3 regions of the Telluria mixta genome follow, and region 1 is predicted to be linked to each of the others. Evidence: predicted binding sites of a transcription regulator. Region 1 holds the regulator's gene; each other region holds the start of a gene.
The links. The regulator sigma-54, encoded in region 1, starts transcription at its own class of promoters, with help from an activator protein. The targets are predictions, from matches to a motif close to TGGCANGNAANCTGCTTT.
Positions count from the first base shown of each region.

Region 2: P0M04_RS07345 (TldD/PmbA family protein) is a predicted target of sigma-54. The motif match lies at 8,829-8,846, and genes of this name have one in related genera.
Region 3: P0M04_RS28565 (PEP-CTERM sorting domain-containing protein) is a predicted target of sigma-54. The motif match lies at 908-925, and genes of this name have one in related genera.

Region 1 is NZ_CP119520.1:1,501,054-1,511,265, reverse strand. Features, by position in the region: gene lptC (LPS export ABC transporter periplasmic protein LptC) at 1-278, shown strand, start outside; gene lptA (lipopolysaccharide transport periplasmic protein LptA) at 292-858, shown strand; gene lptB (LPS export ABC transporter ATP-binding protein) at 855-1,649, shown strand; gene P0M04_RS06625 (RNA polymerase factor sigma-54) at 1,652-3,166, shown strand; gene hpf (ribosome hibernation-promoting factor, HPF/YfiA family) at 3,244-3,603, shown strand; gene P0M04_RS06615 (enoyl-CoA hydratase/isomerase family protein) at 3,706-4,782, shown strand; gene P0M04_RS06610 (Rv1443c family protein) at 4,790-5,251, shown strand; gene P0M04_RS06605 (APH(3')-II family aminoglycoside O-phosphotransferase) at 5,248-6,015, shown strand; gene rapZ (RNase adapter RapZ) at 6,026-6,889, opposite strand; gene hprK (HPr(Ser) kinase/phosphatase) at 6,961-7,896, opposite strand; gene P0M04_RS06590 (PTS sugar transporter subunit IIA) at 7,913-8,395, opposite strand; gene queF (NADPH-dependent 7-cyano-7-deazaguanine reductase QueF) at 8,732-9,562, opposite strand; gene ilvA (threonine ammonia-lyase, biosynthetic) at 9,800-10,212, opposite strand, start outside.
Region 2 is NZ_CP119520.1:1,647,422-1,657,633, forward strand. Features, by position in the region: gene P0M04_RS07310 (DUF4175 domain-containing protein) at 1-660, opposite strand, end outside; gene P0M04_RS07315 (BatA domain-containing protein) at 644-1,513, opposite strand; gene P0M04_RS07320 (DUF58 domain-containing protein) at 1,510-2,394, opposite strand; gene P0M04_RS07325 (AAA family ATPase) at 2,398-3,396, opposite strand; gene P0M04_RS07330 (DUF4159 domain-containing protein) at 3,399-4,019, opposite strand; gene P0M04_RS07335 (TldD/PmbA family protein) at 4,025-5,662, opposite strand; gene P0M04_RS07340 (TldD/PmbA family protein) at 5,722-7,059, opposite strand; gene P0M04_RS07345 (TldD/PmbA family protein) at 7,074-8,711, opposite strand; gene P0M04_RS07350 (S1C family serine protease) at 9,078-10,212, shown strand, end outside.
Region 3 is NZ_CP119520.1:6,478,994-6,489,205, forward strand. Features, by position in the region: gene P0M04_RS28550 (SPFH domain-containing protein) at 1-310, opposite strand, end outside; tRNA gene P0M04_RS28555 (tRNA-Arg) at 463-539, shown strand; gene P0M04_RS28560 (hypothetical protein) at 601-771, shown strand; gene P0M04_RS28565 (PEP-CTERM sorting domain-containing protein) at 970-1,608, shown strand; cyclic di-GMP riboswitch class I at 1,918-2,004, shown strand; gene P0M04_RS28570 (S8 family serine peptidase) at 2,094-3,869, shown strand; tRNA gene P0M04_RS28575 (tRNA-Arg) at 3,917-3,993, shown strand; tRNA gene P0M04_RS28580 (tRNA-Arg) at 4,114-4,190, shown strand; gene P0M04_RS28585 (FxDxF family PEP-CTERM protein) at 4,602-5,153, shown strand; gene P0M04_RS28590 (sensor histidine kinase, YfiR-like protein-associated) at 5,212-7,101, opposite strand; gene P0M04_RS28595 (TOL_0243 family YfiR-like periplasmic protein) at 7,101-7,697, opposite strand; gene P0M04_RS28600 (response regulator) at 8,402-9,124, shown strand; gene P0M04_RS28605 (hybrid sensor histidine kinase/response regulator) at 9,373-10,212, shown strand, end outside.

The sequences.
Region 1 (10,212 bases):
ACCAGAACCAGATCGACCTGACGGGCAACGTCGACATCCGGCGTCCGGCCGCCCCGGGTGCGGAGCCGATGCGGATCCGCACCGAGGTGTTGACGATCCTGCCGGACGACGAGATCGCGAAGACCGACAAGCCGGTCCACATGACGCTCGGCGCCGCATCGGTCGACGCGGTGGGCATGGTGGCCAACAACGCCACGCAGCAGATCGCGCTGGGTGGCCGCGGCAAGATGACCTATCCGCCACGCCAGTCGCGCGCAAGCCCTCAGGCAAGCCATTAGAGAGGACAATCGAATGAAAAAAATACTCGCCGCCGCCATCTTCCTGCTGGTGCCGCTGGCTGCCTCGGCCGAAAAGGCGGACGCGCTCAAGCCCGTCGACATTGCGTTCGACAACGCCAACGTCGACCAGGTGACGCAGAATTACGTCGCCACCGGCAACGTCATCATCACGCGCGGCACCATGATCCTGAAATCCGACCGCGCCGAGGTCAAGGTAGCGCCGGACGGTTGGCGCACCTTCATCCTCACGGCCAATCCCGGCAAGCTCGCGACCTTCCGCCAGAAGCGCGACGGCGGCCCCGACCTGTGGGGCGAAGGCCAGGCCCAGCGCATCGAATACGACGAGCGCAGCGACCTCGTGAAGCTGTTCTCGAAGGCCGTCATCCGCCAGCTCGAGGGCAAGAAGGTCACGCAGGAGATGGCCAGCGAATTCATTTCCTACGACAACCGCAACGAGAAGCTGCTTGGCCTGAACGACGCCAACGGCACGGACAAGCCGGGCAACGGCCGCGGCAGCATCACGCTGCAGCCGCGCCGCGCGACGGCGGCACCGGCCCCCGCTCCGGCAGGCAAGCAATGACGGAGGCGCGCACGATGGAAGCAGGGACGCAGGCGCCGCCGGCCGAATGCGGCGGCAGCACGCTCGTCGTCAAGGGGCTGCAGAAGAGCTATGGCAAGCGCCTCGTCGTCCGTGACGTGTCGCTGCAGGTCGCATGCGGCGAGGTCGTCGGCCTGCTGGGTCCGAACGGCGCGGGCAAGACGACGTCGTTCTACATGATCGTGGGCCTCGTGCCGTCGGACGCCGGCAGCATCGACATCAACGGCACCGACATCACGAGCCTGCCGATCCACCGGCGCGCGCTGCTGGGTCTGTCGTACCTGCCGCAGGAAGCGTCGGTGTTCCGCAAGCTGACGGTGGAAGAGAACATCCGCGCCGTGCTGGAATTGCAGCGCGAGAACGGCAAGCCGCTCACCAAGGCGCGCATCACCGAACGTCTCGACGAGCTGCTGGCCGAGCTGCAGATCGAGAAGCTGCGCGAGAGTCCGGCGCTGTCGCTGTCCGGTGGCGAACGCCGCCGTGTGGAGATCGCGCGCGCGCTCGCGACCAATCCGCGCTTCGTGCTGCTGGACGAACCGTTCGCCGGCGTGGATCCAATTGCCGTCATCGAGATCCAACGTATCGTGCGCTTCCTGAAGGAGCGCGGCATCGGCGTGCTGATCACGGACCACAATGTGCGCGAGACGCTGGGCATCTGCGACCGCGCCTACATCATCAACCAGGGGGCGGTGCTGGCATCCGGCCGACCCGACGACATCATCGCCAACGAATCGGTGCGCCGCGTCTACCTGGGCGAACACTTCCGAATGTAGTCATGAAACAGACGCTGCAACTCAAGACCTCACAGCACCTTGCACTGACGCCGCAACTGCAGCAGTCGATCCGCCTGCTGCAGCTGTCCACGCTCGAGCTCCACCAGGAAATCGAGCAGGTCCTGAGCGAGAATCCGCTGCTCGAACGGCTCGACGATCCGCTCGACCGCTCCGTGCGCCTGCTGGCGGACGGTGCCATAAATAACGCCACCATCGGCGCGCCGGCGTCATCGCAGGCGGGCGAGGCGCCCGCCGCCCAGGGCAACGGCGAAGAAGGCGGCAGTGCGCCCGCCGAGAGCGGCAATGGCGAAGGCGGTGACGCCGGCGGCGACAGCGGAGAAGGTGGCGGCGAAGGCGGCGAGGACTGGGGCGAATACGGCCGCAGCGGCAGCGGCGGCGGCGAGGAGGAGGACGGCCGCCCGCAGCTGGAGGCGAGCCCCGTCACCCTGCGCGAACATTTGATGGAACAGGTGCGCATGACGTGCTGCGCGGCGCGCGACTGCGCGCTCGTGGAGCTCGTCGTCGATGCGCTCGACGACAACGGCTATCTGGAAGAACCGCTGGAAGACATCCACGCGCGCCTGCCGGAAGAACTGGAAATCGAGTTCGAGGAATTGCGCACGGCGCTCGCTCTCGTGCAAAGCATGGACCCGCCCGGCGTGGGCGCGCGCAGCGCGGCCGAATGCCTGGCCCTGCAGATCCGCCGCATGCCCGGTGTGCCGATGGTCACGCGGCGCATGGCGCTCGTCATCGTCGAAAAATACCTGACGTGGTTCGCGCAGCGCGAATTCAACAAGCTGAAGAAGGCGCTCGATTGCGACGACGAAGACCTGCGCGAAGCCCAGGCCGTCATCCGCCAGTGCAATCCGCATCCGGGCGCGGCGTTCGCGTCGGACGTGTCGGACTTCGTGGTTCCCGACGTGATCGTGCGCCGCGCCAAGGATGGCTGGAGCGTGCAACTGAATCCGGAAGTGATGCCGCGCCTGCGCGTGAACAGCCTGTACGCCTCGCTGATGAAGCAGGGCAAATCGGAAACGCAGATGAACGCGCAGTTGCAGGAAGCCAAGTGGCTCATCAAGAACATGCGCCAGCGCTTCGACACGATCCTCCGTGTAGCTCAGGCAATTGTCGATCGCCAGCGCAACTTTTTTTCCCATGGCGCAGTCGCGATGCGGCCCCTTGTTTTACGTGAGATAGCTGATACACTAGGTCTACACGAGAGCACAATTTCTCGAGTCACAACTCAGAAATATATGCTGACCCCGCACGGCATGTTCGAGTTGAAGTATTTCTTCGGGAGTCACGTTGCCACCGAAGCGGGAGGCGAAGCATCGTCGACGGCAATACGGGCACTCATCGTTCAACTGACAGGAGCAGAAGACCCCAAGAACCCTTTATCCGACAGCAAGATCGCGGAGATGCTAGGGGAACAGGGAATGGTTATCGCGCGACGCACGGTTGCGAAGTACCGTGAGGCGCTGAAGATCCCACCCGTTAGTCTCCGCAAATCCCTGTAGCAAAGCTCTTGCAACACCACTGGCCCATTGCGCCGGATGCGCGCACTTGACGGCAGTGCATCTTCAAAGGAGTGTGTATGAATCTCACAATCAGCGGACATCATCTCGATGTAACTCCAGCCATCCGAGAATACGTACAGAACAAGCTCGAACGCATCACCCGTCATTTCGATCAAGTGATCGACTCCCACGTCATCCTCTGCATCGACAATCTCACCGAGAAAGAAAAACGCCAGAAAGCCGAGATCAACCTGCGCCTCGCGGGCAAGATCGTCCATGTCGCCAGTGCCGCGCACGACCTATACGCCGCGATCGACATGTTGATGGACCGCCTGGACCGCCAGGTCGTCAAATACAAGCAAATGCTCAAGGATCATGACAACGCGTGTATCAAGCGCATGTCCGAGGGTGGGGAGGAAGAGCCCGCCGCGGCGTGATGCCACGCGTGCAGTAGCACCAGAAACGAAGGGCGCATCGGCGCCCTTTTCGTTTTTATGGGCGCTACAATGTCGGTCTGATTATTTCAATAACAACGAGACATGACCGACTACGTTTTATCGCGGGTCGCCAACCGCACCGGCATCATCACCCTGGACCGCCCGAAGGCATTGAACTCGCTGTCGCTGGACATGGTCCGCGCGCTCACCGCCACGCTGCTCGCCTGGCGCATCGATGCCGGCATCGACGCCGTCGTCATCAAGAGCAGCAGCGACAAGGCCTTGTGCGCCGGCGGCGACATCCGCTTTTTCCACGAAGCGGGCAGGGCCACGCCGCAGACGGGCAGCCCGCTGCTGGAAGATTTTTTCACCGAGGAATACGCGCTCAATCACCTCATTCACTTTTATCCGAAGCCGTTCATCTCCCTGATGGACGGCGTCGTGATGGGCGGCGGCATGGGCATCGCGCAGGGCGGGCCGGACTGCGGCCTGCGCATCGTGACGGAGCGCTCGAAGATCGCCATGCCTGAAGTGAACATCGGCCTGTTCCCGGACGTGGGCGGCAGCCATTTTCTTTCGCATGCACCGGGCCGCCTGGGCCACTACCTCGGCGTGACGGGCGTGACCATCGGCGCGGCGGACGCGATCTACGTCGGTCTCGCCGACGTGTTCGTGCCAGGCGCGCAGCTGGATGCGCTGCGCGCGCTGATCGAGACGACGCCGGGCGCGGAGCTGCCCGCCGCGATCCGCGCGTTCGCCGCGCCGTTCTCTGCCGGCGCCAGCGAACTGGAAGCGCAGCGCGAGGCGATCGACCGCCACTTCGGCGCGGACTCCGTCGCGGCCGTGATGGCGTCGCTGGAGACGGATGCGGGCCCGTTCGCGCAAAAGGCGCTGGCCACGATGCGCCAGCGCTCGCCGCTGATGATGTCCGTGACGCGCGAGATGCTCGTGCGCGGTGGGAGTCTTGGCGTGGCGGACTGCCTGCGCATGGAGCGCTCGCTCGTGCGCCGCACGTTCGAACACGGCGAAGTGCTCGAAGGCGTGCGCGCGCTCGTGATCGACAAGGACAATGCGCCGCGGTGGAATCCGCCCACGCTCGATGCGGTCACGCCGGAGATGGTCGCCTGGTTCTTCGCGCCTGTCTGGCCCGATCACGCGCATCCACTGCGTGACCTGTAACTGAGTTGTGATCTCGCTGCGTTTCGAATCCGAGCTGGCCGCCGCGCCGGACACGGTGTGGCGCCGGGTCACGTCCGTCGAGGGCATCGCCGACGAGATGGCGCCGCTGCTGCGCATGACGTTCCCGCGCGGGATACGTGCGCTGCCTCTGGACGCCTTCGTGCCGGGACAGCGTCTGTGCCGCAGTTGGCTGCTGTTGCTGCGCGTGCTCCCCATCGACCGGAGCGACCTCACGCTCGTCGAACTGGAGCCGGGCCGGCGCTTCCTCGAACGCTCGCCGATGCTGTCGATGGCGTTCTGGCAGCACGAACGCATCGTCGCGCCGTCCGCGCGGGGCACCACCGTCGTCGACAACCTGATGTTCCGTCCGCGCCTGCTGCCGCGCGCGCTCGTGCGCGCGGGCGTGGCGCTGTTCTTCCGCCATCGCCACGCGCGGCTGCGCCGGCACTTCGGCAAAGGAGCCAAATGAAAACACCCACCGCCTGGAAGACACGCCTGGCCGGCTACCGCTGGACGCGCCAGGACATCGGTTGTTCGGAAGCGGACGTGTTCCGCCTCGACGCACCGGATCGCCCCGTGCTGTTCGCGAAATTCGAACCGGCCGGGTCGCTGGCCGAATTGCGCGACGAAGGGGAGAGGCTGCGCTGGCTGGCCGGCACCGGCATGCCGTGCGCGCCGGTGCTCGATGCCGCGTCGGAGGACGGGACGGACTGGCTGCTGCTGGGCGCCGTGCCGGGGCGCGACCTGCTGGCCGCCGGGCTGGCGCCGCGTGTGACTGTCGAACGGCTTGCGGGCGCGTTGCGCGCGCTGCATGCGCTCGATCCGGCTGCGTGTCCGTTCGACCACCGCGCGGCGCGGCGCATCGAACGCGCCCGGGCGCGGATGGAGGCAGGGCTGGTGGACGAGGACGATCTCGACGACGAACACCAGGGCTTGGCGCCCGCCGCGCTGTTCGCCCGCCTCGCCGCGCAGGCACCGCGCAGCGAAGACCTGGTCGTCACGCATGGCGACGCGTGCCTGCCGAACCTGATCGTCGACGATGCGGGTCGCACCGGCTGGATCGATTGCGGCCGCCTGGGCGTGGCGGACCGCTGGCAGGACCTGGCGCTGGCCACGCGCGACATCGCGGAGGAATTGGGAGAGGAGTGGGTCGAGCCGTTCCTGGCCGCGTACGGCGCGACGTTCGATGCTGCGAAGAGCAGCTTCTACCGGCTGCTCGACGAGTTCTTCTGATTTCGGCGGATCACGGCTGCTCGCGGTGGCGCACGACGACGCGTTCCGTTTCGCCGAAATACGCGCCGAGCCGCTCCGCCATGTACACGGAGCGGTGCTGGCCGCCCGTGCAGCCGACGGCCACGGTGAGATAGCTGCGGTTGTCCTTCTTGAACGACGGCAGCCACTTGGCGATGAACGCGCGGATGTCGGACAGCAGCTCGGCCGCCTGCGGCTGGGCGTCGAGGAAGGCGATCACGGGCGCGTCCTTGCCGTTCAGCGGACGCAAGGTGAGGTCGTAATACGGGTTCGGCACGGCGCGCACGTCGAACACGAAGTCGGCGTCGAGCGGCACGCCGCGCTTGAACGCGAACGATTCGAAATACAGGGTCAGCGGCGCGTAGGTGACCTCGGCCAGTTCCTTGACCCAGGCGCGCAGCTTGTTGGCCGACAGTTCCGACGTGTCGATCACGTGGCCCATCTTCTCGATCTGTCCGAGGCGGTCGCGTTCTTCCGAAATGCATTCGATCAGCGTGCGGCGCGACGCCGGGTTCTCGCCCGGACGCAGTTCGTGCGACAGCGGGTGGCTGCGGCGCGTCTCGGAAAAACGGGCGACGAGCGAGTGCGTGCTGGCGGTCAGGAAGATCACCTTCACCTGGTGGCCTTCTTCCCGCAGCGCGGCAACCGTCGTCGGCAGCTCGGCCAGCGATTCGGCGCTGCGCGCGTCGACGGCGACGGCGATGCGTCTGGTTTCGTCGCCCTCGATGCTGCCGACGAGGGCAGGCAGCAGGGCAGGGGGCAGGTTGTCGACGCAGTAGTAGCCAGCGTCTTCGAGGACGTTCAGGGCGACGGATTTACCGGAGCCCGAGATACCGGTGATGAGTAGGATGCGCATGCGGCGATGATAGCATTGGCAAGTCTTTGCCGCATCGCACAAGGCTTATGGATGAGGTATTTGCAACAGCCTCAGTCGCTGGACATGGCCTGCCGCTGCCTTTCCATGAACTCCTGCAGCGTATCGATCCCGCGCAGCTGCAGGATCGTATTGCGCACCGCAGCTTCCAGCAGCACCGCGATGTTGCGGCCGGCCGCGACGGGAATCACGACTTTGCGGATCGGCAGGCCCAGCACGTCCTCGGTGGGGAAGTGGAAGGGCAGGCGTTCGACTTCTTCGTCCAGCGCGCCGCGCTTGACGAGGTGGACGATCAGTTTCAAGCGCATCTTGCGGCGCACGGCCGTCTCGCCGAAGATCGCCTTGATGTCGAGGAGGCCCAGGCCGCGCACTTCAAGCAGGTTCTGCAGCAGCGGCGGGCAGCGGCCTTCGATCATGTTCGGGGCGATGCGCGAGAATTCCACGGCGTCGTCGGCCACGAGGCCGTGCGAGCGCGAGATCAGTTCCAGGCCCAGCTCGCTCTTGCCCAGGCCCGAGTCGCCCGTGATCAGGACACCGACACCCAGCACGTCCATGAACACGCCGTGCATGATGACGCGCTGCGCCAGCTTCTTCGACAGGTAGACGCGCAGGTAGTCGATGACCTGCGCGGCCGGCAGCGGCGTCGAGAACAGCGGGATGTTCTGCTCGTCGCAGATGGCGAGGATGTCCGGCGGGGTATCGAGGCCCTGCGCGATGAACAGCGCCGGCGGACCGCCCGCGATCAGTTCGCCGATCAGATGGCTGCGCGAGCCGGATTTCAGGCGCTGGTAGTAATTCAGTTCCTGGTGACCGAACACCTGCATGCGGCCCGGGTGGATCAGGTTCAGGTGGCCGACCTGGTCCGCGGCGGAGACGGCGTCGCCGGAAATCTGGCGTTCTCCGCCCGGGAATCCGGCGAACCAGCCCAGTTGCAGGCTGTCGCGGTTGTCGTCGTACAGCCGTTGGATGGTCAGCGGGGTCTGCAGCATGGTCGCTTTCGCAGGGTCAGCCGAGGGCCTGCAGGCTCGGTTGCCAGTTGATGATGCGTTCGTACACGGACTTTGGATCCGTGTCCGTGCTCAAGGCCGTGCGGATCGCCTCGTCCGAGAACAGTTCCGCGATCTCCGACAGGATTTCCAGGTGCTGTTGCGTGACGTGGTCCGGGATCAGCAGGAAAAAGAGCAGTTTCACGGGCTGGCCGTCCGGCGATTCGAACGGAATCGGCTCGGCCAGGCGCACGAACGCGGCCAGCGGCGATTTGAGGCTTTTGCTGCCCTTGATGCGACCGTGCGGCACGGCGACGCCGTGACCGAGACCCGTCGACCCGAGACGCTCGCGCGCGAACAGGTTGTCCGACACGGTGGAGCGGGCGATGCCGCAGTTGTTCTCGAAGATCAGGCCGGCCTGCTCGAAGGCGCGCTTTTTGCTCGACACTTCGATGTCCAGCTGCACGTTCTCGAGCGAGAGGATTTTGCTTAGATTAGTCATAACACGCTTCTATTGCGGTGCACCCTGGGGTGCTTGCGAGCGGGAATTATAGGCCTGTTTTATGGCCGTGTAATTCGATTTTGCACGCCGTCCGGTACCTGTGTGATCCCTGCCGCAAACCTTTGCGTAAAGACCTCGCACCCGACAAAGGGGCGTGCGCAATTTCCGCCACGAAATCCCGGGATTCACGCATGAAACGTCTTCCCGGGCCCTCTTTTACCGATTTTTCTAGCGCTAAGTTGCCGTTTCACACATCCGAGAATATCGTGAAGGATGTCGCCGGAAACGTACACTGTAGATGGGGACGAACGACCAAAAATCACCCATCCGCACTGTTTATTGACGCGCGGTGCGCAAATTCGGCGGTTTGCCGGTGCTGAAATTGGCGCGCCACGGATTGATGTCCAGGCCGCCGCGCCGGGTGTAGCGGGCGTACACGGCCAGCTTGTGCGGTTTGCATTGGCGCAGGATGTCCGTGAAGATGCGCTCGACACATTGCTCGTGGAACTCGTTGTGCTCACGGAAACCGATCAGGTAGCGCAGCAGGCTTTCCTGGTCGATCTGTGGACCGGCATAGCGGATCTGCACGCTGCCCCAGTCCGGCTGGCCGGTGACGAGGCAGTTCGATTTGAGCAGGTGCGACACGAGGGTTTCCTCGACCGCGGCTTCTTCGTGGTTGGCCTTGAGGAGTTCCGGCGACGGACTGTAATTGTCGATCTCGACGTCGAGGCGGTCGATCAGGAGGCCGTCCAGCTCGCCCATTTTGAGCTTGTCGAAGTCCTCGGGCAGGGTCAGCGCCGCATGCACGGGCGCACCCACCGCGTTCGACAGGTCTTCGCGCAGCAGGGCCAGCAGGGCGTCCGTGTTGGCCAGCCGGGTCTGGTTGAACGAATTCAGGTAAAGCTTGAAGGATTTCGATTCGACGATGTTGGGCGAATCGGCCGGCACCGTGAAGGTCGCGATGGCAACCTGGGGCTTGCCGCGCATGTTCAGCCACGACAGCTCGTAGGCGTTCCAGATGTCGACGCCGAAGAAGGGTAGCGTGCCCGTCAGGCCGAGCTCGTCGCGCTTGTGCTGGCGCGGGATGGGAAACAGCAGCTCCGGCGCGTATTCGGTCTGGTAGGCCGAGTTTTTGCCAAGAGGCGATTGTTCAGGGGTATTGGTCATGGTGTGTTCTCGATGCCGGGCGTGCTCGTGACGGTGCCGGTCCGGCGGCGGCAAAGCGGCGTATCGTACACCTTTCCGAGATTGGATGCGCGCCCAGTTAACGCATGCATTACGGGTACATCACCGTGGGCACGTTTCATTTGGGGCCCCCGGCCCCAAATGCCCACCCTACGATATCGTTTGCCGTAGGGTGGGGTGCTTGATGCCGGGGGCATCAAGCACGAGCCCCACCAGGCATCACAGGAACAGCTTGTAGACCGGATTCGCGCTCTCGTCCCAATGACGATAACCGAGCGTCGCGAGGAACTCGCGGAACTCGTCCATCTCGCCCGACGGCACCTGCAGGCCGACGAGGATGCGACCCACGTCGCCGCCCTGGTTCCGGTAGTGGAACAGCGAGATGTTCCAGTTCGGCGCCAGGGTGTCGAGGAAGCGCATCAGCGCGCCCGGACGTTCCGGGAATTCGAAGCGGTACAGCAGTTCGTCGTGCGCGAGCCCGCTCTTGCCGCCGACGAGGTGGCGCACGTGCTGCTTGGCCAGTTCGTCATGCGTGAGGTCGAGGGTGCGGAAGCCGTGCTCCTCGAACGTGCGCGCGACGGTGCCCGACTCGCTGCGGCTGCCGATCTGCACGCCGACGAAGACGTGCGCCT
Region 2 (10,212 bases), 150 kb from region 1:
CGCGTGCAGGGTCTGGCCGTCGCTCAATTCGATGGTTTCTTCCGCCTTCTGCGGGTCGTCCCGGCACCATTCGACGGCGGTCTGCTCGGGCACCTGCGCATCCTTCGGTGCGAAGGACGATGGCGCCACACCCGTGTACGACGGCGGCGCCAGTTTTACGACCAGTCCCGCGTGCGTTGCAAGCGGGGCGGCCTTCTGGCCAGGTGCCTGCGCGGCGACGGCCCGCGTGCCCGCGGCGTGCGGCAGCAGGGTCGAACCCCACGCCAGGCCCGCGAGCGCGAGATTCGCGAACAGCCATGTCCAGCCGAACGGCACGTGCGCAGCCACGATCGCGCGCACACGGCGCGGCGGCAGCGCGGCATCGATGCGTTTCAGCAGGCGCTCGCGCTGCAGGCGCGCGACAGACGTTTCCGGTTCCTGCGCCAGTAGCGCGGCGCTGTCTTCCATCTCCGGCACGGCGCCGTCGATCCAGTGCGCCCAGCCATGCGCCACGCGGCGCTGCAGGTGCAGGCCGTCCCACGCGCAGAACGCGGACCAGGCCAGCAGGCCGGGGCCGGAGCGCAGCAGCAGCCAGGGCAGTGCGCCGACGAACCACAAACCGGCCCGGCGCAGCAATGCGGCGCGCCACAGGCGGCGCACGAGATCAACGGCGCCGGACATGGGTGACGATCCTTTCGAGTGCGAACAGAACGACGAGCGCGAGACCCAGCCAGTGGCGCAGCGCGCCGGAAGCCGGTCCTGCCGGCGCGGCGGCGTCCGGCGCAAGCGCCTGTGCGGGCGCCGTGTAGGGTTGTACGCCGAAATACTGGCGCTGCCACGCGGCGAACAGCGCGCGCGCACCGTCGGCATCGTGCGGCGGCCCTGCGCGCCACAGCGGTCCGCGCAGGCCGGCGGGCGGCACGTCGGGCCGGTCCCACACGACGAGTTCCGTACGCGGGCCGGGCGCCGCATCCACGACGATATGCCATGTACCCTCGGCCGCGGCGAACAGCCGGCGCCAGTCGTCGGCACGGTCGCTGAAGACGGCGACGTGGCGCTCGGCCGGCGCGGCAGGCGCCGCCGCCGTGCGCAGCTCGACGGCGTGCCGGAAGCGCGGCAGCACGGCCGGCATGACGGCGTCGCCGACGACGACCAGGCGCGCACCCGGTTCGAATTCGCGCTCGTGCGCGTGCAGCCACGTCACCGCGTCGCGGTCGGGCAAGGTGATGCGCTGACCAGCCTCTTTGTCGACGACCGCCGGCGGCGTCCCCGGCACGACCAGCACCGAGTCCCCGCGCCACGCCAGCACGAGGTCGGCCAGCAGCGCGATCAGTGTCACGAGCAGCAGGCAGCGCAGTGCCAGCAGGATCACGTCGTGCCAGCGCCACACGCGCTGCATCTTCGGCTCCGCCGCCGGCAGGAAACGCGCGGACGCGAGCAGCGACGTCTTCGTCTGCTCGCGCTTCTGGCGGTGCCACAGGATGGGCAGCAGCACGATGGGCAGCGCCCACCACCACAAGCTCATTACGTTCATGCGGCCCGCGCTCCCCGTAACCAGGCGCGCAGGACCTCACCCGGCGCCTGCTCGATGCGCGCCTGGACCAGCGGCACGTCGTTCTTGCGGCACGCGCGCACGACCTCGTCGAAGTGCGCCGCGCGGTTGCGGACGTACGCCTCCTTCACGTCGCGGCCGAAGCGATAGACGGCGCCGCCGTGCTCGGGGTCGCGGTAAGCCGGCGTCGTATCGAACGTTGCATCCACCTCCGCCTGCGTGTACAGGCACAGCGCGCGCACGTCGTGGCGCATGCGGCGCAGGCGCAGCAGTGCATCGGACAGCGGCGACGGCCAGTCGAGAAAGTCGCTCGCTACGCACACGACGCCGGGCGCACGGGAAAAATGCAGGCTGGCGCGCAGCGTTTCGGCGCCGGGCAGCACGCCGCCCGCCTCGACGCCGTTCAGGCGCGCCAGCACGCGCTGCAACTGGCGCGGGCCACGCGCGGCCGGCGTGAAGTCGGCGCGCTCGCCCCGGCACACGACGAGGCCGAACGCATCGCCCTGGCGCTGCGCGATGGCGGCCACGCAGGCGAGCAGCACGCGCGCATACTGCAGCTTCGTGAGCCCTTCCACGCTGCGGCTGGGTTCCGCCATCGACGCCGTCGCATCCAGCACGAGCCAGACCGCGACATGGCTGTCGCGCTCTGCCTCGCGCACATAATATCGATCGGCGCGCGCGAGCAGCTTCCAGTCGACGCGGCGCCACTCGTCGCCGGGCGCATAGGCCCGGTATTCCGAGAACTCGACACCTGCCCCTCGCTCGCGCCCGGCGTGGATGCCGTGGCCGAGCCCCGCCAGCACGTGGCGCACCACGAGCTCGAGGTTGGTCGCATGTGCGATCAGCGCCGATGAAGACAGCACGTTTTACTCGGCCCGGATGCCGGCCTGCAGCGCGGCGAGGATGTCCGCGATGGCGACGCCGTCCGCCTCGGCCTCGAAGTTGCGCAGCACGCGGTGCGCCAGCACGGGCAGCAGCATCGCGCCAATGTCGTCGCGGGTGACCGCGAGGCGGCCGTGCATCAGCGCGCGCGCCTTCGATGCCAGCACGAGGGCCTGGCCGGCACGCGGGCCGGCGCCCCAGCCGATGTGCTTGCGGATCGCTTCCACCGGCGAATCGGCCGGGCGCGTCGCGCGCACGAGGCGCGTCGCATAGCGCAGCATCGAGTCCGAGATCTCGATGTCGCGCACGAGCAGCTGCAGGCGCAGCAGCGTCTCCAGGTCCATGGCGGGATCCGCGTCGCGCAGGCCGGCGTGCGTCGTCGCGCCGACCATCATCATCTCTTCTTCCTCGGTCGGGTAGCCGACGTCGATGCGCAGCAGGAAGCGGTCGAGCTGCGCTTCCGGCAGCGGATACGTGCCGGCCTGCTCGATCGGGTTCTGCGTCGCGAGCACGAAGAACGGCTTCGGCAGCTTGTGCGTCTGGCCGGCGAACGTCACGCTGCGTTCCTGCATCGCTTCCAGCAGGGCGGATTGCGTCTTCGGCGGCGCGCGGTTGATCTCGTCGGCGAGCAGCACCTGCGTGAACACGGGGCCCGGCTGGAAGCGGAACACGCGCTGGCGCGTGGCCTGGTCTTCTTCCAGGATCTCGGTGCCGACGATATCGGACGGCATCAGGTCGGGCGTGAACTGCACGCGCCGGAACTGCATGTCGGTCGCCTGCGCCAGCGATTTCACGAGCAGCGTCTTGCCGAGGCCCGGCACGCCCTCGACCAGCGCATGGCCGCCACCCAGCAGGCAGGTCACCAGCAGGTCGATCACGTCGCGCTGGCCGATAATCACGCGGCCCATGCTCGCCTTGAGCGCGTCCACTTTCGCTGCCAGGTCGGCGATCTCGTTCTCGGTCCACGCGGATGCTTCTGCCACGGCTATGCTCCTAAAGCGTATTGAATGATGTTGACGGCGAACCGCGTGTTGTCGACCGCGAGCCAGCGCTTGTTGCGGAAGTCGTAGTCCCACTCGCAGCCGTAATCCTTGTTCGAGTACAGCACGCCGATGCGACCATTGACCTCGATGGCGCGCAGGTATTCGTGCACGAGATCGTCGCCCCAGCCGTTCAGCTCCACCGCCGTGTTGGGCGGCCCGTCGAAATGGAAGAAGCTGGAATACAGCCGGTGGTTGTTGGGGATTTTATGCAGCGCCTTCGGGCCGAAGATGCGCGCCATCTCGGCCTCGAAGGATTTGGCGAACAGGCCGTCGATGTCGTGGTTGCAGTCGTCCACGAACACGAAGCCGCCGCCCTTCACGTAACGTTCGAAATTGCGCCGCTCGGCCGGGGTGAATTGCACGAGCTTGTGCCCGGCCAGGTAGCAGAACGGCGCTTCCAGCATCTTCGGGTCCGCCAGTGCAACGATGCGCTCGGCGGTATCGACCCGCAACGTCGTGTACTCGACGAGCGAGTTCAGGACGTTGCTGGGCATGCGCTGGTCCACGTCCCAGTCGCCCGACTCGTACGTCAGCCGCGTGAAGTAGAAGTCGTACGTCGCCATGCTCTTCAGCCGATCTTGCGGCCCGTGTTGATCACGTTGATGCCGTTGAAGCGCGTGGTCGACGTGCCGTGCGAGACGGCGCTCACCTGGCTCGGCTGGCCCTTGCCGTCGAAGAAGGAGCCGCTCATGCGCCAGTCGCGTTCATCGCAGATCGCCGTGCACGCATTCCAGAAGTCCTGCGTGTTCGACTGGTACGCCACGTCTTCCAGCATCTGGCCGATCTTGCCGTCCTTGATCTCGAAGTACAGCTGGCCGCCGAACTGGAAGTTGTAGCGCTGCTGGTCGATGGAGTAGGAGCCGCGGCCGAGTATGTAGATGCCTTTCTTGACGTCCTTGACCATCTCGTCCGGCGTCAGTTTCTGCTTGCCGGGGACGAGCGACACGTTCGGCATCCGCTGGAACTGCACCTTGCTCCAGCTGTCCGCATAGGAGCAGCCGTGCGATTCCTTTTCGCCGATGATGTGCGCCTGGTCGCGCGTGGCCTGGTAGTTGACGAGGATGCCGTCCCTGATGATGTCCCAGCGCTTCGCGGGCACGCCTTCGTCGTCGTAGGCGACGGCGCCCAGCGAACCCGGCGCGGTCTTGTCGCCCGTGAAGTTGACGATCTTCGAGCCGAAGTTGAATTGTCGCGATTCCCATTTGTCCAGCGTGCAGAAGCTGGTGCCGGCGTAATTGGCTTCGTAGCCCAGCACGCGGTCCAGCTCCGTCGGGTGGCCGACGGATTCGTGGATCGTCAGGAACAGGTTTTCCGGCGCCAGCACGAGGTCGTACTTGCCCGGGTCGACACTCTTCGCCGTGAGCTTTTCGCGCGCCTGGCGGCCCGCGTTCTTCGCTTCCTCGACGATGTCGTAGCCGCCGTTGTACAGCGTGGCCACGCCGCCGGCCGCGCGCACCTTGTGCTCCGGCTTGACGTCGAAATATTCGTAGCCCATGCCGACCGGCGGCGCCAGGCCCGCGCGCGCGCGGAATTTGCCGGTCGCCTTGTCGACCGCCGTCGCGTTGATCGGCGCCCACAGGCGGTGGATGTCCTGGTCGATGTACGAGCCGTCCGTCGATGCAAAATACTTCTGCTGGTTCACCTGGAACAGGTTCGCCGTCATGAAGCTGGCGCCGGCCGCGAGGCCCGCCTTGTTCGCGGCGATCAGCAGGTCGGCCTTGTCCTTGACGGGCACGCTGCGCCAGTCTTTTTTGATCGGCGTGGCCCATGCGACTTCGCCCACGCCCTTCACGGGCGCGAGCTGCACGGGTTCCGTCTGCAGCTTCGCGTTGGCCTTCGCGATGGCCACGGCCTGGCGCGCGGCGCCGGCGACGGCGTCCGGGGTCAGGGAGTTCGTGGCGGCGAAGCCGTAGGCGCCGGCGGCGATCACGCGCACGCCGATGCCCGTCGATTCGGTATTCGTCACGCTCTCGACGTTCAGGTCGCGCGTGGTGATGTACTGGTTCAGGTAGCGGCCGATGCGGACGTCGCAGTACGAGGCGCCCGCTTTTTTCGCGGCGTCCATCGCGGTATCGGCCAGCGATTTCTTGAAGCTCAGTGCGAGGGGATTGAGCAGTTCCTCGGCGGCGATCGCATTGCCGAACACGGGGACCAGCATGGTGCCGGCGGTGCCGGCACCGATTTTGAGGAAGGTACGGCGTTCCATGAATTCTCCATTACCGCAAAACCGTCGTTCCCGCCTCCGCGGGAACGACGTGCTTATTGTTACACCGCGTCGGAGAGCGACGTGAAGTTGAAGTCGCGTACTTTCATCGGCGGAATCAGCATCTGGAACGGCACCTCGTCGCCACCGATGACGACCGGCTTGCCGATCTCCTCGATATTGTTGAGCATCGTGACGGGGCTCTCGTTGAAGCGGAAGTTCTTGATCGGGTACTTGATCTTGCCGTTCTCAATGTAGAACGTGCCGTCGCGCGTGAGGCCCGTCAGCAGCACCGATTGCGGGTCGACCATGCGGATGTACCACGTGCGGGTGACGAGGACGCCCTTCTTCGTGTTGGCGATCAGCTCCGCCGTCGACTTGTCGGTGCCTGCCATGATGATGTTGCCCGGCGTGGCCGTCGCCGGCACGCCCTTCTTCTTCGCCCAGTACTGCGAGTAGTTCAGCGCGTTGACCTTGCCGTCCTTGATCAGGTCCATGCGCTTGCGCGCGATAAGGTTCTCGGTGTCCCACGGCAGGACGGGCACGTCCGGATTCCACGGGTCGGCCCAGATGTTGACCTGCTGGTCGAACAGCTTGTCGCCCAGGCGCGAGGCGCCGCCCTTCTTCGACAGGAAGCTGCGGCCTTCGTCGGTCTGGCGCGCGTCGAAGCCGAACAGCATGTAGCCGAGCAGCTCGGACGTGGCGGCCGGTTCCAGGATCACGGTGTAGCGGCCCGGTTCCAGCGCCTTCGCGTCGACGGAGCGCAGCGCCTTTTCGATTGCGACGTCGGCCGCTTCGCGCGCGTCGAACTTGTTCGCGTCGGAGGCCGAGCGCTTGACCCAGCCGGAGCCGCGGCCGTCTTCCGTGCGCACGGTGCAGGTGAAGTCGAGGCTCGTTTGCTGCTGGTGGCCGTACACGCCGTTCGAGTTGGCCACGCTGGAGATCTGGTTACCGTCCGTGAAGAAGCCGGCGGCGACGAGCTTGTTCTTCTTGCAGGCTTCGATCGCGTACGCCGCGGTCTGGGCGCGGAATTCCGGATCGATGGCGGCCGTCTTCGCGTTGAAGGTCTGCGACGCCTTGTACTCCTGCTTCGAGACGGCCGGCATGAATTCCGGATTCTCCGGCGCCAGGCGCGCGAGGTCCTCGGCGCGGCGCACGACTTTTTCCAGCGACTTGTCGTCGAACTCGTTGATGGTGGCGGTGCCCTGGCGCTTGCCGAAAGCGACCGTCACGGAGATGTTGGTGTCGTCCGCGAGGCCGGCGGTGGAGACCTGGTTGCGCGCGAAGCGGATGTTGCCGTTGCGGCTGCCGCTCACGGTGACGATGCATTCGTCCGCCTTCGAGAACGACAGGACGCGGTCGGTGATGTGTTTGGTTTGTTCCTGGGTCAGGATGGTCATGATGCAGGGTCCCCTTAGCCGATCTTGCGGGCGGTGTTGATGACGTTGATGCCGTTGAAGCGCGCGGTCGACGACCCGTGCGACACGATGCTGATCTGCGGAGGCTGGCCCTTGCCGTCGAAGAAGGAGCCGCCCATGCGCCAGTCACGCTCGTCGCAGATCGCCGTGCACGCATTCCAGAAGTCCTGCGTGTTCGACTGGTACGCCACGTCTTCCAGCATCTGGCCGATCTTGCCGTTCTTGATCTCGTAGAACAGCTGGCCGCCGAACTGGAAGTTGTAGCGCTGCTGGTCGATCGAGAACGAACCCTCGCCCACGATGTAGATGCCCTTCTTGATGTCCTTGACCATCTCGTCCGGCGTCAGTTTCTTCTGGCCGGCCTGCAGGGACACGTTCGGCATGCGCTGGAACTGCACGTTGCTCCAGCTGTCCGCGTACGAGCAGCCGTCCGATTCTTCCTTGCCGATGATGTGCGCCTGGTCGCGCGTGGCCTGGTAGCTGACGAGGATGCCGTCCTTGATGATGTCCCAGCGCTTGGTCTTGACGCCTTCGTCGTCGTAGCCCACGTTGCCCAGCGAGCCCGGAGTCGTCTTGTCGGCGACGATGTTCACCAGCGGCGAGCCGTACTTGAACGACTTCGACTCCCACTTGTCGAGCGTGGCGAAGCTGGTGCCGGCGTAGTTCGCCTCGTAGCCCAGCACGCGATCGAGCTCGGTCGGGTGACCGACGGATTCGTGGATCGTCAGGTACAGGTGTTCGGGCGACAGCATCAGGTCGTACTTGCCCGGCGTGACCGACTTCGCGGTCAGCTTGCGCTTGGCGTCGCGGCCCGCGGCGCGCGCGTCCTCGACGATGTCGTACGACTTCGTGTACAGCGTGGCGACGCCGCCCGCGGCCTTGATCTTGTCTTCCTTGCGTGCGTCCAGGTATTCGTAGCCCATGCCGACCGGCGTCGACAGGCCGTTACGCGAGCGGAACTTGCCGCTGGCCTTGTCCACCGCGGTCGCGGAGAACGGCGCCCACATACGTTGCAGGTCCTGGTCGATGTACGAACCGTCGGTCGATGCGAAGTACTTCTGCTGGTTCACCTGGAACAGCATCGACTGCATGAAGCTCGCGCCGGCATCCATGCCCGCCTTGTTCGCCGCGATCAGGAGTTCGGCCTTGTCCTTGATCGGCACCGCGCGCCAGTCCTTCACGATCGGGGTCGCCCACGACACTTCGCCCACGCCCTTGACCGGTGCGAGACGCACCGGTTCGGACTGCAGCTTCGCGTTCGCCTTGGCGATCGCAACCGCCTGGCGCGCCGCGCCGGCGATACCGTCCGGCGTCATGTCGTTGGTGGCGGCGAAGCCGTACGCGCCGTTGCACACCACGCGCACGCCGACGCCGGCCGATTCCGTGTTCGTCACGTTCTCGACGTTCAGGTCGCGGGTGATGATGTACTGGTTGAGATAGCGGCCGATGCGCACGTCGCAATAGCTCGCGCCGGCCTTGGTGGCGGCGTTGAGCGCGATATCGGCCAGCGCCTTCTTGGCCGCGACTGGCATCGCGGTGAGCAGCTCCTCGGCGGCGATCGCGTTGCCGAAGACGGGTACCAGCATGGCACCGGCGGTTCCGGCACCGATTTTAAGGAAGGTACGGCGTTCCATGGGTTCTCCTGAAATCACACACTTCTTTTTGGTCAGCGGCCCGGGTGGCGGACCGCTCCTTTTTTTACTGCGGGGTGATGAAGCCGATGCACCTTAGCAGCAAGTTGACGTTTTGAATAGGCAATCTTCATGCCACGTGGGAGGCGGCGGATTTGCACGCGTTCCGGCGTTTCGCGGTGTCCGCGACTGTCCGCCCGGTGTCCGCGACAGGTGGGCCGGACACCTCGCATATGCATGCGTCATTACGCTTGAATGCAACACGACATTACTGAATGGTTACGCGTGAGAATTTGTGCATTTTTACACTTAAGCACCGTGTATATTGCGTCGGCAACGCTGCATGTCACATTTCAGAACAGGGAATCCATGAAGATCGTCCGCCTTGCGGCCGCCGCCGCGATCGCGCTGGCCAGCTGCACGCTCCAGGCCCAGGAAGCCAGCCAGGCCACCGCCCCGCCGACCTCGGCGCCGCCCGTGTCGCCTGCCGTCGAGAACTCGGTCGTCAGGATCTTCAGCACCCTGCGCCGGCCCGATCCGTTCAAGCCCTGGACCAAGGCCACGCCGCAGGACATCACGGGATCGGGCGTGGTCATCGAAGGCAAGCGGATCCTCACCAACGCCCACGTCGTCGGTTACGCGAGCCAGGTGCAGGTGCAGGCCAGCCAGGACGGCGACAAGGTCGGCGCCACCGTCGTCGCCATCGCGCGCGGCATGGACCTGGCCCTCCTGAAGCTGGACGACGAGTCGTTCTTCGACAAGCACCGCCCGGTCGCGCGCACGAGCGTCCTGCCGGACGTGCGCGAGGCCGTGATGGCCTATGGCTATCCGATGGGCGGCACGTCGCTGTCCGTCACCAAAGGCATCGTCTCGCGCGTCGAATTCGTCCCCTACGGCTACGGCAGCGCAGGCCTGCGCGTGCAGATCGACGCGCCCATCAACCCCGGCAACAGCGGCGGTCCGGTGATCGACGGCGACAAGATGGTCGGCCTCGCGTTCTCGGTGGCGGCGAACGCTCAGAACATCGGCTACGTGATCCCGAACGAGGAAGTGGAACTGTTCCTGCGCGACGTGGCCGACGGCCGCTACGACGGCAAGCCGCTGCTGCTGGACGACATCCAGACGCTGGAGAACCCGATCCTGCGCCAGTATCTCAAGCTGGACAAGTCGGTCGACGGCGTCATCGTGCACCGCCCGTACCGCAGCGATGCCGCGTATCCGCTGAAGGAATGGGACGTCATCACGCGCATCGGCGACTACCCCATCGACAACCAGGGCATGGTCAGGCTGGGGCCCAACCTGCGCGTGCGCTTCCAGTACCGCGTGCAGCAGGTCGCGAAGAACGGCAAGGTGCCGCTCACCATCGTCCGCGGCGGCAAGACCATGCAGGTGCAGGTACCCGTGAACGGCCAGCGTCCCCTCTTGATCCCGGCGCTGGACGGCGACTATCCGTCGTACTTCGTGTACGGCCCGATCGTGTTCTCGCGCGCCACGGCGGAATACC
Region 3 (10,212 bases), 2.5 Mb from region 1:
TGACCTTCAACGTGGACATGTTGAGGTTGCGCGCCCGCACCGTCAGCTTGCGCTTGCGGTACAGCGGGAACGCCCAGCGCAGGCCCTCGCCGCGGTCCGTGCCCACGTAGCGGCCGAACAAGGTCAGCACCGCCGTTTCGTTGGGCTGCAGCATATACAGCCCCGCGCCCATGAACACGCCGGCAATGACGAGCGCGATGCCGGCCAGCGCCGCCCCGCCCGCCATGCTGCCCACGATGGACAGGTGGACCAGCCAGGCGCCGGCCAGGACGGCGAGGAGGCCGCCGGCCACGGCCAAGTAGCCATTCATCGAAGAGAGCGGTATTTCCTGACGAGTGTGTGCAGACATGCCGGGTTCCATGAGGTTATATGAAAGTGATATCACTTTAGGATCACCTTTCCGGTTTGTCAAGCATACGATTTTGTCATTCGCGGCAGGCCTGCTATAATGCGTGCCTCGGGGCGGCTGTAGCTCAGCTGGATAGAGTACTTGGCTACGAACCAAGGGGTCGTGGGTTCGATTCCTGCCAGCCGCACCAACTCATACGAAAGGCCAGATCGCAAGATCTGGCCTTTTTCTTTGCTCGCGATGAATAGCTCATGAAGCGCTTTGCGATCATGGGCGCCGTTGCGCGGCGTTACTGGCTTTTCCGTTTTCCTTCCCTTCCGGTCGATCGCTCTGCTCAGTTCGCTCAGGCATCCCATTTGCATACCTGCAGCCTCGTTGCGGCTGCACGTGCGAGAAATAAATCTTCTCCTGAAAACGATTGATTCGCTAAATCATTTCGACTTTCCGTACGTCAGTTGATTGCTGTCAATGTTTTCTGTCGAAGATCTTTACATTGCCCGTTTTTAACCAAAAGTTTCTGCCTCCACTCCGCTATGAAATCGAAAAATGGAATCTCTTTGGCACGCTTATTGCGCCGATAAAAGGTGCAATACCCTTTCATCTGAAACCAGGGAGAAATCATGTTTCATAAAAAACTCGTTAAAGCGTCCGCGGTCTGCGCGATCCTGTTCGCCACACAAGGTGCTTATGCCGCTGTCGAATCGTGCTCGGGCACGACGCCCGGCGGTGCTACCTACGATATTTCCGGCAAAGTCAGTAATTCTACGAACTGCGCAATTCTCTCGCCGATCAACGCCAACGACAACGACAACCTCGGTCTTATCAATACCACTGCCTTCTTCGGCATTTCGGACTGGCAGTTCGGCGGCAAGTACGACAACCTGGATCCGTCGGGCGGCGACGACCTGTCGGCCCTGTTCGACTTCACGGGCGACTCCATGTCGGGGACATATGCCTATGTCGGCGGCACGCCCCTGCCGTCGGACGTGATGCTTGTCTTCAAGGACGGTGCCAATACCAACCTGGTCGCATATCTGTTGAATTCGACGCTCAGCGGCACGTACGCGTCGCCATTCACGAATCCGCCTTTCCCGTTGGGCCAACCCAGCGTCAAGGATATCTCCCACATTTCGGTCTATTACCGGCCGGGCGAAGACGACGGTTCGGGCGACCCGACCGGCAACGTTCCGGAACCTGCCACGCTCGCCCTCGTGGGCCTGGGATTGCTGGGAATCGGCAAAATGCGCCGCAAAAGCTGATCGCTGACTGCTGCATTTCACGCTCATTTTAAAAGCCCACTTTGCGGTGGGCTTTTTTTATTCGCAATTCATAAAACCCTTCTTGATTTAACTGCAAGTCACTTTACCGATTATTAATCGTTTCGTATTTTCCGACTTTGTTTTTATCCGCACCAATCGCTTGACATCATTATCACAACCGTTTCCACATCGATAATGAACTGTTGCGGCCACGCAATTAATTCCGACCTCCTCAATATTTTATTTCCAGTCGGCAGTACATTTACCTCGGGAAAGCGTTATGATTTCCCGAAACAGCTGAACGCTGCTTATTGAAAAGGGCAAAGCCCGCGAAAGCGGGTGACGCAAAGTCAACGGTCTAACGAGCTTCGGCTCCATGACGGCAGGACTGCCAGATGCCAGCTTTCGAACCAGGCCCCCGCCTGTCGCGACAGAGCGCCACTGCGCACGATCCTGCACATTTTTAACTCAAGGATTCGTACGCGATGAAATCCGTTTCTTCCTCCCTCCGCCTGCTCCCGCTGCTCGTTGCAGCCACGCTCTCCGCTGTTGCCGCCCAATCCGCCGTCGCCGCGCAAGACGCGGGTTATGCGCGCGGCCGCATCCTGATCGAGGCGCGTCCAGGCCTGTCGGATGCCGCACTGGACCGCATCCTCAAGGAACACGGCGGCAAGCGCCGCAAGATCGGCCAGAGCCGCATGCAGATCGTCGACCTGCCGGCCAATGCGTCGGAAGTGGCCGTCGTCGCGAAACTGGCGCGCCGTCCGGAGCTGAAATTCGCGGAACTCGACCGCATCGTGCCCGCCACGCTGGCCGTCACCGACCCGTATGCGGGCAGCGAGTGGCACCTGAACAAGATCGGCGCGACGAGCGCCTGGGACAGCTCCCTCGGCCGCGGCGTGACGATCGCCGTGCTGGACTCGGGCGTCAACGTCAACCACCCCGACCTCAAGGACCGCATCGTCGCCGGGTACAACATCTACAGCGGCAACACGGACGTGACGGACGTCTGCGGGCACGGTACCGCCGTCGCCGGCTCGGCTGCCGCCACCAGCAACAACGCGGCCGGCGTGGCCGGCATCGCGGGTGCGGCTGCCATCATGCCGCTGCGCATCGCCTACACCGACAGCACCGGTTGCCACGCCTACTTCAGCACGATCGCAAGCGGCCTCACGTACGCGGCCGACCACGGTGCCCGGATCGCGAACATCAGCTACAGCGGCGTCGCGGGCAGCTCGTCGATCCTGAGCGCGGCACGCTACATGAAGAGCAAGGGCGGTCTCGTGTTCGTTTCCGCCGGCAATAACAACGTGGACGAGAACGTGGTGCCCGATCCGGCGCTCGTCGTCGTCTCCGCCACCGACAGCAACGACGCCAAGGCCAGCTTCTCGAGCTGGGGCAGCTTCGTCACCATCGCGGCGCCCGGCACGAACATCTGGACGACGAACAATTCCCTCGGCTATTCGGCGTGGAACGGCACGTCGTTCTCGGCCCCGGTCACGGCCGGCGTCGCCGCGCTGATGATGGCGGCCCGTCCGGACCTGGGCGGCGACACGATCCAGTCGCTGCTGTACTCGACGGCCATCGACCTCGGCGCGGCCGGCCGCGACCCGGTGTTCGGCTACGGCCGCGTGGACGCCGCCGCCGCCCTGCGCGCCACCGTGGCCTACCAGCCGCCGGTCGACACGACGGCGCCGCTCGCATCGATCGCCGCGCCGCTGGCGAACAGCTCGGTGTCGGGCCTCGTCGGCGTCTCCGTCAATGCCAGCGACAACGTGGGCGTGGCGCGTGTCGACCTGGTCGTCAACGGTACCGTGGTCGCCACCGATACCGCCGCGCCGTACAGCTTCAGCTGGGACTCGACCGGCGTCGCCAACGGCATGGCCAGCGTGGTCGCCGTCGCCTATGACGCTGCGGGTAACGCCGGCCAGTCCGCCGCCGTCGCCGTCAACGTCGCCAACAGTGTGACGACGGTCAGCAAGGACACGACGCCGCCTGCCGTCGCCATCGGCAACCCGGTGGCGGGCACCGTCAGCGGCAACGTCTCGGTCTCGGTGAACGCGTCGGACAACGCGGGTGCCGCGGGCATCACGACCGTGATCGCCATCGACGGGCAGACGAAGGCCCAGGGCACGGGCGGTACGCTCGGCTATAACTGGAACACCCGCAAGGTGGCGGCCGGCCAGCACACCATCACCGCCACGGCGCGTGATGCCGCGGGCAATACGAGCAGCACGTCGGTCACCGTGACGACGAAGTGATCTCGCATTTGCCAAAAGGAAAAAGTCGGCTATAATGCCGGCCTCGGGCGGCTGTAGCTCAGCTGGATAGAGTACTTGGCTACGAACCAAGGGGTCGTGGGTTCGATTCCTGCCAGCCGCACCAACTTATACGAAAGGCCAGATCGCAAGATCTGGCCTTTTTCTTTGGCTTCGCGGATTTCAGTCGAACATGCACCATTACCCTTTGCGAAACCACATTTCGCCGCTATAATGCGTGCCTCGGGCGGCTGTAGCTCAGCTGGATAGAGTACTTGGCTACGAACCAAGGGGTCGTGGGTTCGATTCCTGCCAGCCGCACCAACTCATACGAAAGGCCAGATCGCAAGATCTGGCCTTTTTTATTGCCGCGTTCCGCCTCCCTCTTCCCTCAGCCGTATCGCCCCGCGGTGTTCCCGCTCGCCCAATGGCTGTTTGCAAACAGAAAAAACTCAGCGGCGGATTTTCTCGCGTCTTTACGTAGGAGTGAGCCTACAAATACTATGCAATATGGCTCATTTCCACCCTTCGCAGATACCAGACACACCATCTCCTCTATGAAGAGCGGGTTAAAAACGCCTCCGATCAGCAAATATTTACGTTCAGCATCTTTCCCCGAAGAAGCGCACACTTCGGTGATTTTTCGTGCGTTTTATCGATGATTTGATACGATGAAGTTCCCCGATTCTTGAAAACCAAGCTGCAGGACGCGGCTGTTTCTTTGCGAGGTAAGAAATGAAAAAATCACTGATTGCTGCTGTTGCGTTAGCCTCTGCGTCGTTCGTTTCCACCGCTGCCATGGCGGCCACCGTCGGCAACACCCCGCAGGTCCTCGACCTGACCGACGGCGCCGGCTTCTTCGGCGATACGTTCGCAACGGGTAACAACGGCAACACGTTTGCCGACCGCTTCACCTTCTCCGTCGAAGGCACCACCGGCTGGAACCTCGACGCGATCATCTCGTCGGTGAGCCGCAGTGCCGACACCGGTCTCGACATTACCGGCGTGTCCCTGTACAGCGCCACCGGCGACACGCTGGTCTCGTCGGGCACATCGCTCCAGTCGGGCAACATCGACGTCTGGACGATCTCGAGCGACAACCTGGCCGCCGGCAACTACTACCTGCAAGTGAGCGGCAACCTGGTGTCCGACCAGGCCGCCAGCTTCGGTGGTGCAGTGTCGCTGGCTGCCCCGGTGCCGGAACCGGAAACCTACGGCATGATGCTGGCCGGCCTTGGCGTCGTGGGCTTCCTGGCTCGCCGTCGCAAGGCAGCCAAGCCGGCATAACGACCACCTTCGCATGAGTCGGGCGGAAGCGTACGCGCTTCCGCTTTTTTTTCGACTATCAGGTACGCAGCTTCTTGATAATGCTGCGATTCCCCAGGATTTCCTCGATCTGTTCGAAGCGCACGGGCTTGACCATGTGGTGGTCGAAGCCGGCCTCGAACGCCAGCTGCCGGTCCTTTTCCTGGCCCCAGCCGGTGACGGCCACCATGACGGTCATCGTGCAGCACGACAGGTCGCGGATGCCCCGCGCCAGGTCGTAGCCGGACATCTGCGGCAAGCCGATGTCGAGGAACGCGTAATCCGGACAGAAGCGCTTGGCCGCGGCCAGCGCATCCGCGCCGTTATGCGTGATGACGACGCTGTGCCCCATCGCCGTGAGCAGTGCGCCGATGCTGTTGACGAAGTCGACGTTGTCGTCGGCCAGCAGGATGCGGTAGGTTTCGGCGCTGATGAACGACATGGGCGTCGGCTTCGCCGGCAGCTCCGGCTCGACGACGATCGGCAGCCGCACGACGAACTGGCTGCCGTGGCCGAGGCCCGCGCTGTGCGCCTCGATGGAGCCGCCGTGCAGCTCGACCAGCTTGCGCGCCAGCGACAGCCCCACGCCCAGGCCGGCAACCGAACGCTCCAGCGTGGAATCCACCTGCACGAACATCTCGAAGACGCTATCCAGCATGTCCGGCGCGATGCCGATGCCGGTGTCGGACACGACGAGGGTCAACGTGCGGTCGTCCACCGTCGCCCTCAGGCCCACGCGGCCGCCGCGATTGGTGTATTTGGCGGCATTATTCAACAGGTTCGAGAGGATTTGCGCGAGGCGCGTCGCGTCGCCGTTCAGGAACACGGGGCGGTCCGGCAGGTCGATCGTCAGCTCGTGGCCATGCAGTTCGATGTATGGCCGCACGACTTCCAGGGCGTCGTTGACGACGGCCTTCAGCTCCACGCGGCCGCTCTTGATGGTGAATTTACCGGTGTTGATGCGCGAGACGTCCAGCAGGTCGTCGACGAGGCGCACCATCTGGCGCAGCTGGCGCTCCATGATGTCGGTGGCGCGCTGGGTGGCCTGGGCGTCGCCGCTGCGCAGGCGCAGGATGTCCAGGCCCGTGCGGATCGGCGCCAAGGGATTCCTCAGCTCGTGCGCCAGGGTGGCGAGGAATTCGTCCTTGCGGCGGTCGGCCAGGCGCAGCGCCTCCTCCGCCCGCTCGCGCACCTGCATCTCGTGCTCGAGGGTCGCGTTCGCTTCCTGCAGCGCGTGCGAGCGGCGGCCGATCTCGGCCAGCATGTCGTTGAAAGCAGCGACGAGCACGCCGATCTCGCCGCTGTCGTTCCCCGGCACGCGCAACGTGAAATCGCGCCGCTGCATGACCTGGCGCGCGACGTTCGTCACGGCTGCGAGCGGTCGCGTGATGGCGGCCTGCAGGCGCGAGGCAACGAGGCCCGCGATCAGCAGCGCCCCCAGCATCACGGCGCCGAGGATGGCGCCATAGCTGAACAGGCGGTCGACGAGGCCGTAGCGCGAGCGCAGGTACACCGTGCCGACCATCTCGCCGTTTTCCACGATGTTGCGGAACACGGCCACTTCGCCGCCCTCGATACGGTACCCGGACGGGGCCGGGCGCGCGGGAATCGCCTGGTTCGGCGCCGCCGCGTAGGTGGCGAAGCGCGTGCCGTCGCTCGTGTAGATCGCGGCCGCGAGGATCTGCGGACGAACGCGCAGCACGGCCAGGTTCTGGCGCGCCGTCTCTTCGTCGTTGAACGTGAGGGCCGGCGCCGTCACGCGCGCCATGATGTCGGCCTGGGTCATCAGGTCGTCCGTCCAGTAACGCTGGAACGCGCGCAGGTCGAACAGCAACATGGCAACGGAAGCCGCGAGTAGCGCGACGAACGTCGTCGATACCGCCATCAGGATCAGTTTGCCGCGGACCGTGCCGCCGTCGCGCACCACCATCACTGCGCTCCTTTCTGCACCCGGTTCGCCACTGTCAGCAAGCGCGAACTCAGTTTGATGCCATTGCGTTCCGCCGCGTCGAGCGCGACATCGAAGCGGACGCGTTCGTCGACGATGCGGAAATTGATCACACTACCGACCTGCAAGCCGTTGTCGCTTTCGGTCACGACGAGCATCGCCCCCGTTGCCTGGTGCACGATGCGCGCGACGCGCTGCGGGTCGGTCCCGCCCACGAACAGCAGGTGCACGCGGGCGCCCGCGTCGCTCTCGCGCAGCTCGCGCACTTCGATCGCGCGGTTGTTGACGGTGCGCCCGGCCACCACGCGCGCCAGCTCGACGGCGAGGTCGTCGGCGCCGATCACGCCGATCGTCAGCGGCGCCGTCACGTCGGCAAACGCGCTCGCGGGAAAATCGGTATAGCCGAGGAATTTGTACAGGAAGGCCGCCTTCACCCGCCGCTCCAGCGGCACGCCGGCGATGGCGCTCTGCGCGCGCACCGGCGGCAGCAGGCCGATGCCGGCGCACAGCACGGCCAGCGAGGCCAGCGCCCAGCCGGAGAACGACCGGCGCAGGCCCGGATTCGTGGATGGCTTCAATTGACGATGCATCGGCCGGATGGCAAACCCTGGACTGGAAACGGTGGCAGGAAGCGCGTGGGCTTTCGGCGCCCTGCGGAACGGCCGGAAATGGACAATCCATGATAGCCGGGTATGGTCGACCATGGCAACGCGGCGCGCGCGGGCCACGTCCACGGGGATGGATGAACCGGAATGAACGTAACCGACAGCAAGGCGTCTTTAAACATTTTGCTATCGTAGAACATTTTCTCTGGTGCACCAAGAGTGACCCGATTCAAGCGTGCACGGCTGTGTCATATATAAAAGCAATGGCTGACATTAACAATCTAAATTGGATTTATTTTTTGCGATGCAGCATTATGAACCTGTCTCCTCTATTCTCCTCCAAGGATAGATTCAGCCCGCTCCTGTAGCGGGCTTTTTTTTGCCCCGGCGCCCGCACAGGGCCATCTATGCTGTGGTGCAATATCAATAGCGCACAATGTTGTTCTTTTACGACCGGTTGCCGTCTTTTCCGACTCGGCGCAGGGCGCGCAGTCGTGTCGCCCCCTGCTTACAATTTGGGGTACTATGCATCCTCTTTTCGTTTAGATAACAATATTTCCCGCGCTATGCTCCAACCCGGCAGGTCCGCACACTCTTCCAGTTCCTACGACTGGTCAGCTTCCCGGCTCGGCGATCCGCAGCAGTGGCCGCAGGCACTGAGGCTGGCCGCCGACGTCATGTTCAATACCCCGCTGCCCCTGCTGCTGGTATGGGGGCGGGACATGACCGTACTGTTCAACGACGCCTACGGCGCGCTGGCCGGACCGGCCTACGGACGCGTTCCCGGCGGCAGCGTGCCGCCCGTGATGCCGCCCCCGCTGGCGGTGGCGGCCGACGAGTTGCAGCGCGCCTGGCGCGGCGAAGCCGCGTACGCCCCAAACCGTAACCTCATGTTCGCGGGCAGCGAAGGTGGCAGCGGCCACTACGACCTGTATTTCACGCCCGTGCGGGCGGACGGCGAATCCGTCGCGGGCGTTCTGTGCGCGCTGGCGCCCGCCGCGCCCGTGACGGAAGCACCTGCCGAGTCGGCCGGCCCCTTGCGCATCCTCGTCGTCGAAGACAACGTCGACTCGCAATACCTGGTGTGCGAGATGCTGCGCGCCTTCGGCCACGAGGCGGACGGCGTCGGCCATCCGAACGACGCGCTGGCGCGGCTGGCGGCCGGACCATACGACGTGTTGTTCACGGACGTCAGCCTGCCCGGCATGTCCGGCGTCGATCTGGCCCGCCAAGCCGTGACGCAGGCGCCCACGATGCGGGTGATCTTCGCGTCGGGTTATGGCGACACCCTGCTGCGTCACGTGGAGTTCCCTTATCTGTCGCTACAGAAGCCCTACGAGCTCGACCAGCTCCAGCAGGCACTCGACAAGGTGGCCCAGCCGCTGCCGGTGCGTACCTGAACGATGGCCCAAAGGTGTGCAACAAAGCGCCCGGGCTGGGCTAGAATCGACGTACGGCTCATTACGCGCCGTGGACGGACGTGCCCGTCCCGGACGTTCGCGTGCATCAGGCGCGGCACCGCAGTCGCGCGCGCAGAGCCCAACACGATGATCGATTTCGAGCCCACCGGCAGTGCACCCCGCCCCTCCGAGCTGACGGAGATGCTCGCCATGGCGCCGTCCGCGGTGATCTCGTGGGGAGGCGTACGGTGAACAACGAGCGCGACGAGCTGCGGCACCCCTCCGCGCAGCCCGCTGCTGCCGCGGCCGCCCGCGAACTGCAGGAAGCGCGCGAAGCCCTGCGCCTGGCCAACGCGCGCATGGAAAACATGCTCGAAAGCCTCGTCGACGGCTTCTGCGCCGTCGACCATCACTGGCGCATCATGTACATCAACGGGCGCGCGCTGGACATGCTCGCGCCCCTGCAAAAGACCCGTCCCAGCCTGATCGGCCACGACCTGTGGGCGTCGTTCCCCGAACTGCGCGGCAGCGTGCTGGAAACCGTCTACCGGCGCGCGATGGTCAGCCGCGAGACGGCGATCCAGGAATTCTTCTGGCCGGCGCTGAAGCGCTGGTTCGAGGTGCGGGCCCACCCGTCGCCGGACGGCCTCACCCTGTACTTCCAGGACATCAACCGGCGCAAGGCCGACCAGCAGGCCCTGCAGCAGGGCAACAGCCGCCTGCAGGTCGCGCTGGCCGCGGGCCGCCTGGGCGACTGGCGCTGGGATGCCGCCAGCGACCGCGTGATGCTGGGCGAACGCGCGGCCGCGATCTTCGGCCTCCCGGCCGAGCAGCCGCTCGCATGGAGCGAGTTGCGTGCCCGCCTCGACCCGGGCGACCGCGAGAGCGTGCGCCGCGCCGTACTGCAGGCGTTTGCCGGCCACAGCGATCTCGAACTGGAATGCCGCCTGCCGGGCCCGAACGGCGAGCCGCGCTGGGTGGCACTCGTCGGCCGCGCCGATTACGCCGACCAGGCGCGCCGCGAAGGCGTGCTCGGCATGACCGGCGTCGTGCAGGACGTCACGGCCCGGCGCAGCGCCGCCGACGCC